3 regions of the Agrobacterium vaccinii genome follow, and region 3 is predicted to be linked to each of the others. Evidence: predicted binding sites of a transcription regulator. Region 3 holds the regulator's gene; each other region holds the start of a gene.
The links. The regulator LexA, encoded in region 3, represses DNA repair genes until DNA is damaged. The targets are predictions, from matches to a motif close to TGTTCNNNNTGTGTTCNG.
Positions count from the first base shown of each region.

Region 1: a site for LexA is predicted at 1,894-1,911, ahead of uvrA (excinuclease ABC subunit UvrA). Genes of this name have one in related genera too.
Region 2: a site for LexA is predicted at 1,510-1,527, ahead of HRR99_RS01035 (YifB family Mg chelatase-like AAA ATPase). Genes of this name have one in related genera too.

Region 1 covers NZ_CP054150.1:1,358,589-1,362,803, reverse strand. Annotated here, with positions in the region: gene HRR99_RS06895 (HPP family protein) at 1-844, shown strand, start outside; gene HRR99_RS06890 (hypothetical protein) at 933-1,196, opposite strand; gene HRR99_RS06885 (single-stranded DNA-binding protein) at 1,223-1,747, opposite strand; gene uvrA (excinuclease ABC subunit UvrA) at 2,036-4,215, shown strand, end outside.
Region 2 covers NZ_CP054150.1:200,555-204,769, forward strand. Annotated here, with positions in the region: gene HRR99_RS01025 (peptide chain release factor 3) at 1-901, opposite strand, end outside; gene dut (dUTP diphosphatase) at 995-1,465, shown strand; gene HRR99_RS01035 (YifB family Mg chelatase-like AAA ATPase) at 1,618-3,150, shown strand; gene cysK (cysteine synthase A) at 3,581-4,215, opposite strand, start outside.
Region 3 covers NZ_CP054150.1:1,519,822-1,524,036, reverse strand. Annotated here, with positions in the region: gene HRR99_RS07670 (ComEC/Rec2 family competence protein) at 1-938, shown strand, start outside; gene HRR99_RS07665 (glutathione S-transferase family protein) at 1,054-1,734, opposite strand; gene lexA (transcriptional repressor LexA) at 2,154-2,873, opposite strand; gene kdsA (3-deoxy-8-phosphooctulonate synthase) at 3,149-3,997, shown strand.

The DNA.
Region 1 (4,215 bases), 160 kb from region 3:
ACTGGCGATCAGCATCGCCATTGCTGCAATGATGACGCTGCGTTGCCTCCATCCGCCCAGCGGCGCTGTTGCACTGACTGCGGTATTGGGTGGATCAGCCATTCAAGGATTGGGTTACGGCTTCGTGCTGTGGCCAGTGGCTGGAAACTCCGTAGCGCTTCTCGCCCTCGCTGTGATCTTCAACAACATCTCAGGCCGTCGTTACCCTCACGTCGTCCGCTCCGTCCCCGCCAGCCATGGCACGAAAGACCCCTCACCTATCCAGCGTATCGGCTTTTCCAGAGATGATCTTGATGATGTCTTGAGGGAGTATGATCAGGTCATCGACATCGATCGCGACGATCTCGAAACGATTTTGCGCCGTACCGAACTGCGCTCCTACAGACGCCGCACGACCCATCTGGATTGCGCGAGCATCATGTCACGCGACGTCGTTGGTGTGGCGCCGGACGACTCTCTGAAAACCGCGCACGACCTGATGCGCGACCACCATTTCAAGGCTCTACCGGTGACCAACGACACAGCCGAGGTGGTCGGCATTGTGACGCAGACGGATTTTCTGGAAAAGGCAAGCTGGACGAGTGGCCGCCCGGTGATCGGGCTTCTTCAGCGCATCCGGCTGATCTTTTCAGGACGCAGCGCGCCGAATGGCACCGTCAAAGACATCATGACATCGCCGGTCAAAACCGTCTCACCGGAGACGCCGATAGAGGACGCCATCATTATGCTGGCGGAACAGGGCCTGCATTATCTGCCTGTCGTAGACAGCAACAAAAAACTTGCTGGCATCATTTCCCAATCGGACGTGATGGTGGGAATGTTGGCGGACAAGGCTGGCAAATAAACGCCGCCAACCGAAACTTCATCTAACAGACCAATGAAGCAACAGACCGAACCTAATGGCCTGCGTGCCCCTCAGCGTCAGTAAACGTTCAGTCGGACCGCCTCGCCTTCAAAATGCGCTTCCAGATCGTTCCGCCCAAGTAGCGATTGAAGACCAAAAAGTAGGCAACGATGAGCGCAAAGAGAATAAGCGCAGGCATGCCCTGCAGGCTGAAACCGCTTTCCGTGCGTCCGCCGGACACAACAGCAACGAGATATCCGAATACCCAGAAGGCCGTAAAGAAATCCAGAATCGCTGCAAGGACGATGCGCCAAGTCGATGGCTGGCGCGTCGTTGTCGTCGTCTCGGTCATGCTGTCCCCCTGCTATGGTTCAAAAATCAGAATGGAATATCGTCGTCCATGTCATTGTTGAAATTGCCTGCTGGCTGGCCGCCGCGGGATGCGCCACCGCGCGAAGAGGACGATGGCTGATCGTTGCCGCCGCCGTAATTTCCGCCGCCGCCACCGAAATCGTCTCCGCCACGGCCTGCACCACCACCGCCGCCTTCACCGCGACCATCAAGCATGGTCAGCGTGGAGTTGAAGCCCTGCAACACGATTTCCGTGGAGTAACGATCGGCGCCGGTCTGGTCCTGCCATTTGCGGGTCTGAAGCGCGCCCTCGATATAGAGCTTGGCACCCTTCTTCACATATTGCTCGACGACCTTGCAAAGGCCTTCGTTGAAAACCACGACGGTGTGCCATTCGGTCTTTTCGCGGCGTTCACCGGAGTTACGGTCACGCCAGCTTTCAGACGTGGCAATCCGCAAATTCGCGATGGGGCGACCGTCCTGCGTGCGGCGAATTTCGGGATCAGCGCCGACATTTCCAACCAGAATAACCTTGTTTACGCTGCCAGCCATCTCTTCAATCCTGTCTACCAGCCGTCATGGCCAGCCTCATACTGTTCAAAATCTCATTCACCATAGACCATCCTTGCGCCGGAAGGGCACCGGATGGAACGACAATCCACAAGGAATGTTTTTGTCCTGTGAAGACACTTGTCAATCGTTCTTCATTTGTTCTATTAAAGGCAATCGAGTGAGTCAAGCGCATCGAAAAGCATACGAAAATCTTAATATACCTCGACACGCCGGTTTCGGTCATTACATAAGAGCCTACGCCTCCCAACGAGTATTTTGAGCCTCCTCATGAGTGAATTAAAGACGATTTCGATCCGTGGCGCCCGCGAGCACAACCTCAAAGGCATCGATCTGGATTTGCCGCGCAACAAGCTGATCGTCATGACTGGGCTGTCGGGCTCCGGCAAATCTTCTCTCGCATTTGACACGATCTATGCGGAGGGGCAGCGTCGCTACGTCGAAAGCCTTTCGGCCTATGCCCGGCAGTTTCTGGAAATGATGCAGAAGCCCGACGTGGATCAGATCGAAGGTCTGTCGCCGGCCATTTCCATCGAACAGAAGACGACCTCGCGCAACCCGCGCTCGACGGTCGGAACTGTCACGGAAATCTATGACTACATGCGCCTACTGTTTGCGCGTGTCGGCGTTCCCTATTCGCCAGCGACCGGGCTGCCCATCGAAAGCCAGACCGTCAGCCAGATGGTCGACCGCATCCTCGCGTTCGAGGAGGGCAAGCGGCTCTATATTCTTGCGCCCATGATCAGAGGTCGTAAAGGCGAATATAAAAAAGAGCTGGCCGAACTGATGAAGAAGGGCTTCCAGCGCGTAAAGGTGGATGGCCAATTCTACGAAATTGCCGATGTCCCGGCGCTGGACAAGAAATACAAGCACGATATCGATGTCGTCGTGGACCGCGCCGTTGTGCGGCCAGATATGGCAGCGCGTTTGGCGGACAGTCTCGAAACCTGCCTGAAACTCGCAGACGGTCTGGCTGTTGCAGAATTTGCCGACAAGCCCCTGCCGCCAGAGGAAACATCGGCGGGTGGATCGGCCAATAAGTCGCTCAACGAAACCCATGAGCGGGTGCTTTTCTCGGAAAAGTTTGCCTGCCCCGTATCGGGCTTCACGATCTCCGAGATCGAGCCGCGCTTGTTTTCCTTCAATAATCCGTTCGGTGCTTGCCCCACTTGCGATGGCCTTGGCTCGCAGCAGAAAGTCGATATTGCACTCATCGTGCCGGAGCCTGCCCGCACGTTGAAAGATGGGGCCGTGGCACCTTGGGCAAAATCATCGTCACCCTATTATAATCAAACGCTGGAAGCCCTTGGCAAAGCCTTCGGTTTCAAGCTTTCGAGCCGCTGGAACGACCTGACGGATGCCGCGAAAAAGGCCATTCTTCACGGTACTGACGACAAGGTCGAGTTCGAATATCAGGACGGCGCTCGCTCCTATAAGACGGTCAAGAACTTCGAAGGCATCGTTCCAAACCTCGAGCGCCGCTGGAAAGAGACTGATAGCGCATGGGCGCGTGAAGAGATCGAACGCTACATGTCGGCAGCACCCTGCCCGGCCTGCGCCGGGTATCGCCTGAAGCCGGAAGCCCTGGCGGTGAAGATCAACAAGCTGCACATCGGCCAGGTCACGGAAATGTCGATCCGCGTAGCACGCGACTGGTTCGAGGTTTTGCCGGAATCGCTCAATGCCAAACAGAATGAGATCGCCGTTCGTATCCTGAAGGAAATCCGCGAACGCCTGCGCTTCCTCAACGATGTCGGGCTGGATTATTTGAGCCTGTCGCGAAATTCCGGCACCCTGTCCGGTGGTGAGAGCCAGCGTATTCGCCTCGCCTCGCAAATCGGCTCTGGTCTGACAGGCGTTCTCTACGTTCTCGACGAGCCATCGATCGGCCTGCACCAGCGTGACAACGCACGTCTGCTGGAAACGCTGAAACATCTTCGCGATATCGGCAACACCGTCATAGTTGTCGAGCATGATGAAGACGCGATCATGACGGCGGATTACGTTGTCGATATCGGTCCCGCCGCTGGTATTCACGGTGGTGAGGTGATTGCCGAAGGTACGCCGCAGCAGGTGATGGCCAACCCGAAATCGCTGACCGGCAAGTATCTTTCCGGCGAACTTGGCGTGGCGGTTCCCAGTGAGCGCCGCAAGGCCAAGAAGGGTAAGGAAGTCAAGGTCGTCGGTGCACGCGGCAACAATTTGAAGAATGTCACCGCCTCCGTCCCGCTTGGCGTCTTCACTGCGGTGACTGGCGTTTCGGGCGGCGGAAAGTCGACATTCCTGATTGAGACGCTGTATAAATCCGCGGCGCGACGCGTCATGGGCGCACGCGAAATTCCCGCCGAACATGACCGCATCGATGGCTTCGAATTTATCGACAAGGTCATCGATATCGATCAGTCACCCATCGGTCGCACACCGCGCTCCAACCCGGCCACCTACACTGG
Region 2 (4,215 bases), 1.3 Mb from region 3:
GGTCCATATTCGCCTGAATCTTGAACACGAAGGCCGTCATCTTGTCTTCATCGGCATGCACGGTGCGCGTATCGGCCACTTGGTCGCGCGGCGGCGGTGCGATATCGCCTAGCGCATTGATAAGGTCACGAACGCCGAAGTTGCGCAACGCCGAACCGAAGAACACCGGCGTCAGATGTCCCTCCAGAAACGCCGTGCGATCAAACGGACGGCAGGCCTCCAGCGCCAGTTCGGTTTCCTCGATAAAGGCGTCACGCTCGTTTTCCGGCAAGCGGCTCGCCACCGCCTGTGGGCCATTTACCTGCGTTGCATCAACCTCGTTATCGGAGCCGCGCACCCGGTTGCTGGCCAAGTGGTAAGAGCCGCAGAAGCTCTTGGAACGACCGATCGGCCATGTAATTGGGGCCGTATCCAGCGCCAACTTCTCCTCGACCTCGTCCAGAATCTCGAAAATGTCCCGGCTTTCGCGGTCCATTTTGTTGACGAAGGTGATGATGGGAATGTCGCGCATGCGGCACACTTCGAACAGTTTTAGCGTCCGTGGCTCGATACCCTTGGCGGCATCGATGACCATGATGGCCGCATCCACCGCCGTCAGCGTGCGGTAGGTATCATCCGCAAAGTCTTCGTGGCCCGGCGTATCGAGAATATTGAAAACCTTGTCGTCATATTCGAACGTCATCACCGAGGTCACGACCGAGATGCCGCGCTCGCGCTCGATTTTCATCCAGTCGGAACGCGTCTGGATACGGTCCTTCTTCGCCTTCACTTCACCGGCCAGCTGAATGGCACCGCCGAACAGCAGCAGCTTTTCGGTCAGCGTCGTCTTACCGGCGTCCGGGTGCGCAATAATAGCGAAGGTGCGGCGGCGGGAAACCGCCTCTGCGAGTGTTTCAGCCATTCTCAGAAATTCCTGTTGATTGGGGCCGTCTTTATAGATTTGGTGCCGGATATGCAATTGACCAAGACAGTGAGCGCGCAGCAAATGGATCACATGAACACACGCGCATCTTTTCAACCCTCGCTCAAGCTCGTTCGTCTCGAAAATGGCGCCGGTATCGACCTGCCCGCCTATGAGACGACTGGTGCCGCTGGCATGGATTTGCGCGCCGCCGTTGCTGCTGACGAACCGCTCACTTTGAAACCCGGCACCCGCGCACTGGTGCCCACCGGTTTCATCTTCGAAGTGCCGCAAGGTTTTGAGGCGCAAATACGCCCACGCTCTGGCCTTGCCATCAAGAACGGCCTTACATGCCTCAACACACCCGGAACGGTGGATAGCGATTATCGCGGCGAGGTCAAAGTCATCCTCGCCAATCTGGGCCAGGAGGATTTCGTGATCGAGCGCGGCATGCGTATCGCCCAGATGGTCATCGCACCCGTTACGCAGGTGGCCGTCTTCGAGGTCACGGAGACCTCTGATACCGCCCGCGGCACCGGCGGTTTCGGCTCCACCGGCGTTTGATACGTCACAACCGCACGCAATTTTCTGCGCGGCATAAGTGAAATTGTTCACTTCTTGTTCTTGTTTTATCATTCGCGTTGTGCAAGGTTGCATGGGCGGAAATTTACACGCTTAATTGCGTGTTTTCTAAAGTCCGCCTGTTGGGGGCTTATATGGTTGCGCGCGTCAATACAGTGGCATTTCAGGGTATAGAGGGCGTACCCGTCGAAGTTCAGGTCATGGTCGCACCCGGCAAGGTCGGCATGCAGATCGTCGGCCTGCCGGATAAAGCCGTGGCAGAAAGCCGGGAGCGAGTGCAAGCTGCTCTCCACGCCTCCGGGCTGGCGCTTCCCGCCAAAAAGGTCACCGTTAATCTCGCGCCCGCTGATTTGCCCAAAGAGGGCAGTCATTTTGATCTCCCAATTGCGCTCGGGCTGATGGCCGCTCTAGGCGCTATTCCGGCAGAAGCGCTGGATGCATATGTCGTTTTGGGTGAGCTCAATCTGGATGGCACAATCGGTGCCGTGTCCGGGGCACTTCCCGCCGCCATCGGCGCGAATGCGCAGGGCAAGGGACTCATCTGCCCGGCAGATAGCGGCGGAGAAGCCGCATGGGCGGGTGCCGAGTTCGATATTCTCGCACCTCGCAGCCTGATTGCGCTTGCCAACCATTTTCGCGGCACCCAGCGCCTGTCACGCCCGCTTGCCGCAATCCGCGCCAATCCCGCAAACCTGCCTGATCTTGCCGATATCAAGGGGCAGGAAAGCGCCAAGCGCGCGCTGGAAGTGGCTGCCGCCGGTGGGCATAATCTCCTGATGGTCGGCCCGCCCGGTTCGGGAAAGTCCATGCTGGCCTCGCGGCTTCCCTCCATCCTGCCGCCGCTCTCGGCTGCGGAATTGCTGGAGGTTTCCATGGTCCATTCCATCGCCGGTCAACTCTCCGGCGGAAAGCTGTCGGATCGCCGTCCGTTCCGCACACCGCACCATTCCGCCACCATGGCAGCCCTCGTAGGTGGCGGCCTGCGCGCCAGACCGGGCGAGGCCTCACTTGCCCATCACGGTATTCTCTTTCTCGATGAGTTCCCGGAGTTTTCGCCGCAAGCCCTGGATGCGCTGCGACAACCGCTGGAAACTGGCGAATGCATCATCGCCCGTGCCAACCACCGTGTCAGTTACCCGGCGCAAATCCAGCTCGTTGCTGCCATGAACCCTTGCAAATGCGGAATGGCAGGCGAACCCGGCTTCACTTGTGCCCGTGGCCCGCGCTGCGTGACGGATTATCAGCAACGGATTTCCGGCCCGCTGATGGACCGCATCGATATCCGCATAGAAGTTCCTGCCGTCTCGGCGGCGGACCTCATCCGCCCCATGGCCGCCGAAGCCAGCGCAGATGTTGCTATACGCGTGGCCCGCGCTCGTGAGCTGCAACAGGACCGTTTCGCCGCCGCAGGCTTCAACGGCATCCGCACCAACGCCCGCTGCTCCACGGCGCTGATCGAAAAATTCGGTGAACCCGATGCCCCAGGCCTGCAACTGCTCCGCGACGCCGCCGAAAAACTGAAATTCTCCGCCCGAGGCTACCACCGCATCCTCAAAGTCGCACGCACGCTGGCTGATCTGGACGACAAGGCTACCGTCACCCGCATTCACCTGGCGGAAGCGATTTCTTATCGGATAGCGGGGGAGCGACTGACGGCGGCGGCATGAGGGAGGGTTAGGCGGAACGTTCGCAACTCATGGCCGTCCCTCATTGGCGGTGCAGGACATGACAGCGAAAGCCTTCTAAGGAAGGCGCGAGTATGGGCGCAACGCAGCAACCCTCACCCTGAGGCGGGAGCGAAGCGACCCTCGAAGGGCGAGGGTTGCGGGCCAAAAGGGCAGAGGGCGAGGCGGATGCTTCGAGGCTTTGCCCTTCGATCAAAGCACCTCAGCATGAGGACGGCGGGTGTGGCAGCCCGAAATGCTCAGCATAAGGCGGAGGGCGAAGTGTTTGCAACGGGGCCGCTAGGTTGCCTCTACCCTTGTGGGAGAGGAAGAAAAATCATGACTTAGCGCAAGCTAAGTCATGATTTTTCAGGTGAGGGGTTTGCCGCTGGTTCCAACGCCAACGATAGACCACTCAAACAGCTCGGTAAGTCTAGAGCCCCAATCCCTCAAACAGTGCCGTCGACAAATACCGTTCCGCAAACGACGGGATGATCACCACAATCGTCTTGCCCGCATTCTCATCTCGCGCACCGATCTTGATAGCAGCGGCGAGGGCTCCGCCGGAGGAAATGCCGACCGGTACACCTTCCAGACGGGCAACCAGACGGGCGGTTTCGAAGGCTTCGTCATTGGTGACGGTGACGATCTCGTCGTAGATCTTGGTGTCGAGCACGGCGGGCGCGAAGCCTGCGCCGATGCCTTGAATCTTGTGCGGGCCGGGGTTTCCGCCTGAAAGCACGGGGCTGTCGGCTGGCTCTACCGCTATCACTTTCACGTCGGGTTTGCGCGCCTTGAGAACCTGGCCAACGCCGGTAATGGTGCCGCCGGTGCCGATGCCCGAGACGAAGATGTCAACATTGCCATTCGTGTCGTTCCAGATTTCCTCGGCTGTTGTCTTGCGATGGATTTCGGGGTTGGCGGGGTTTTCGAACTGCTGTGGAATGATCGCATCGGGCAGCGTTTCGGCCAGTTCATGCGCCTTGGAAATCGCGCCCTTCATGCCTTTGGGGCCTTCGGTCAGTACCAGTTCGGCACCCAGAAGTGCCAGCATCTTGCGGCGCTCGA
Region 3 (4,215 bases):
TCATGCCGTTCGCGCTGGTTGGCATGCTGTTGATGCCGTTTGGGCTCGACGCTCCCTTTCTGAAGGTCATGGGCTACGGCATGGCGCTGGTGATCGACATCGCAAAGACCGTTTCCAGTTGGGGTGGCGATGCGACGATCGGGCGGCAGAACGGCTGGTTCCTCGCCGTATCCACGACAGGTTTTTTGCTGCTGGCGCTCTTACGCACACGTTTGGCGCTGATAGGCTTGCCGTTCATTGCCGCCGGGTTTGGATTATTGGTCGTTGAGCAATGGAGGGCAAGGCCGGATTTGCTGATCTACGAGGACGCTTCTCTGGTCGCGCTACTGACGGAGGATGCGGTGGCGACGACAAAGCAGCGGGCCTCGGGTTTCATCTATGACCAATGGGTGAGGGCGCTGCCCCTATCCGAACGACATAACCCGCCAGACATGCTGGAAACCGCAAAGTCACCTGATGGTGACGAGGCTGATGCCGACGAGCCACCCACTACACGGCGCACTGGTTTGAGCGAGAGAGATAAGGCAAAAGCAACGGAGGAGATGCGAAACGCGCTTTCCAAAACAGAGCGCTTCACGTGCCGGAAGGATAGCTGGTGCGTTGCCAAATCCCGAACCGGCGTTGCAATAGCCGTGATCTTCGACAGTACGCTGACTGGGACCGCATGCGAGATCGCCGACCTGATCGTGACGACACGACGTGTCTCATTTACCGAGTGCTATTCCGGCGCCATTCTCATCAGCCAGGACATATTGCGCCGAACCGGCTCACTGGAAATCTGGCTCGGCGACAAGGACGCCCCCATCGTCAAAGCTGAGGCTGCGATGGAGGGTGTGAATCGGTTCTGGACCATGCACCGGAGCTATGACTGGCGCAAAAGAGATTTCGACACGTCCCTTCCGCCGCATATCGCGACGATGTTGTCGACTTCGCGGTGACGACGCTTGGCTCGAAGGGTGCGGGTTGAAACGCTTCGGCTATACCCTTCAAATACTCTTTCCTCTAGAAAACTACGCCACAGCGTGCGCTCGCGATAGGAGGTTTACCCAGAGATCACGGCTTTGAGCGTAAATCCGCGAGCCATTCTCCGGTGGCCTTGGCTTCCGCCTCGTGTTCCGCATCGCGCCACGGTTCCAGCAAAGCCGCATCTTGCCATTCATGCATCGCTGGCAGGGCGAGAAGACGGTTCTTGTAAGCTTCTGACTCGGGAGACAAGGCCGTTGCGTAGGTCTGAAAGCGGAAGGCGACGGGACAGAAAAACGCGTCGACCGCCGTAAATGTTTCTCCTGCCAGGAATGGCCCACCAAAGGATGTCAGACCTTCCTGCCAAAGTGCGTCTATGCGGGAGATGTCTTTCCGCAAAGCTTCGCTGATCGCTACTGGCTGTATGCGAAGACCGACATGCATAGGATGCTCGTTGCGCAACGTCTGGAAGCCGGAATGCATTTCTGCTGCTGCAGAACGGGACCAGGCACGCGCCCTCGCATGACCAGCCCAAACGCCAATGTGCCGTTCGGCCAGATATTCTGTTATCGACAACGTGTCCCACACGGTGAACTCGTTTTCGACAAGGCAGGGCACTTTTGCCGTTGGCGAAAACACTGCGAAATCCTGTGCTGAATTGCCGAAGGGCGTGAGTTTCTCGCTGAAGGGAATATCGAGCGTTCGCATCAATACCCACGGACGCAATGACCAGGAGGAATAATTCTTGTTGGCTATGTAAAGATCGTACATCTCAAGATCCCTCGTTGCGCATACCATGTTAGCGCGGGAAAATTTTTCAATACAGACAGTCTGCGCGATGGTGGTCTTCAAATTATTTGATGTTTTGTCATTCGCTCAAGCGAGTAGCTTTCCAGCATCGCGCTGAGATCGGAAAACCTTATATTCCGCTGCTCAACCGCATTCATCACCACTAAAAACGTGCTCAAAACGTCATAGACTATCGAAGTGGCGCGCGATTCGAAAAAATGATGACCCGGCTAATGATTTCCGGTTTTTGAAACCGTCCTGAGCGAATTATCCGTTTAAAACACGCATAATATACCGGTCCGAGCTCAAGCGAACTTCGACCACTAAGCATCAAGTGTCGCAAATACCGAAAATTGAAAATACCAAGGCGGGGCAGACAATCAAATCTGCCCCAGAAGGTCTCAATGATAGCGGCGGATCAGGCCAACGAGTTTGCCCTGAATTTTCACCCTATCAGGTCCGAAGATACGAGTTTCATAGGCAGGGTTTGCTGCCTCCAGCGCAATCGACGCGCCTTTGCGACGGAAGCGTTTCAAGGTCGCTTCTTCCTCGTCCACCAGTGCGACAATGATATCGCCCGGATTTGCCGTACTCGTATCGCGGATTATAACCGTATCGCCATCGAAGATGCCTGCTTCGATCATCGAATCACCTTTGACTTCAAGCGCGTAATGCTCGCCCGCACCTAGCATATCCATGGGCACGACGACATCATGCGTGTTGTTCTGGATTGCCGAAATCGGCACGCCCGCAGCAATCCGTCCCATAACCGGTACGCTCACCGAATCAGGGTTGCGATCGTTTGCGGCAGCGGGAGGCGGCGGCTGCACGGGCTGCGGTTTGCCGAGACTGCCCTCGATGACGCTGGGTGAAAAGCCTCGCTGCGGCTTATTCTGCGGTGAATACGATTCGGGAAGCTTGATGACTTCGAGCGCGCGGGCACGATTCGGTAGCCGGCGAATGAATCCGCGTTCTTCCAATGCCGTGATCAGCCTGTGTATGCCGGATTTGGAGGCAAGATCGAGCGCATCCTTCATTTCATCGAAGGACGGCGGCACGCCGGACTCTTTCATTCGCTCATGAATGAAGAGAAGCAGTTCCTGCTGTTTGCGCGTGAGCATGGAGTAAACACCCTTGAAGCTTTGAGGCTTAGATTCGTGAAACAAATACAGAACGAACACTATATGTTCCACATGTGTTCTGCAATCCCCAATAGTCATCCCAAATCATTTAAGACATCGTTGATAGATGTCCTATGGGTGTTCTACCTCGCCTGCCACGTCATGCCGTGACTTCGCTGCTGCTTGCTGCTAAGTGCGTGGCGAGTTTTGAGAGATTGCAGGATGGTTCGGCGGCGTCGGCTGCGAAGCGTCCCTTTTGTATCAGGGGAATCATCATGAGTGTGACGAATAATCTGAAAGTGGTTGCTGGCGAGGGTGCGGGCGCGGTCTCTTTTTCCAACACCGAGCGTTTCTCGCTGATTGCCGGGCCGTGCCAGATGGAAAGCCGCGACCACGCCTTCATGATTGCGGAAACGCTGGCTGACCTTTGCGGCAAGCTGGGTATCGGTCTGGTCTACAAATCCTCGTTCGACAAGGCGAATCGCACGTCGCTCTCCGGTCAGCGCGGTATCGGCATCGATAAGGCGCTTGAGATTTTTTCGGAGCTGAAAAGCCAGTTCGGATTTCCGGTTCTCACGGATATTCACAACGAGGAACAGTGCGGCATCGTCGCGCCTGTCGTGGATATCCTTCAGATTCCGGCATTTCTCAGCCGCCAGACTGACTTGCTGGTGGCGGCTGCAAAGACCGGTCGCGTCATCAACGTCAAGAAGGGTCAGTTTTTGGCCCCTTGGGACATGAAGAATGTGCTGGCGAAGCTGAACGATAGCGGCAATCCGAACGTACTGCTCTGCGAGCGCGGGGCCTCGTTCGGCTACAATACGCTGGTTTCCGATATGCGTTCGCTTCCCATCATGGCATCGCTCGGTGCGCCCGTGGTGTTCGATGCCACGCACTCCGTGCAGCAGCCTGGCGGGCAGGGTGGTTCCAGCGGCGGTCAGCGGGAGTTTGTTGAAACGCTGTCTCGTGCTGCCGTGGCCGTGGGCGTTGCTGGTCTTTTCGTGGAGACGCATGAGGACCCTGATAATGCGCCGTCCGACGGGCCGAACATGGTGCACCTCAAGAATATGCCGAAGCTTCTGGAAAAACTGCTGGCCTTCGACAACATCTCCAAGGCTGCGTGACGGCTTTTGGCCTTAATCGATTTTTATGAGAAGGAAGGCGTCTGGAAGAGGGCGCCGTCATTGTAAATTCTTGTGCGTCGTCTACAGCGACGGAAGAAATTCAAATCGAGTCGCCATTTCCGTTGTCCCGTTTATCGCGCCGCTCATCCGAAAAGCGCTTCACAGTTTTCGGGATGCACTTTAAGACAGGCATCTGAAATTCCTGTTCCAGTCCCAAG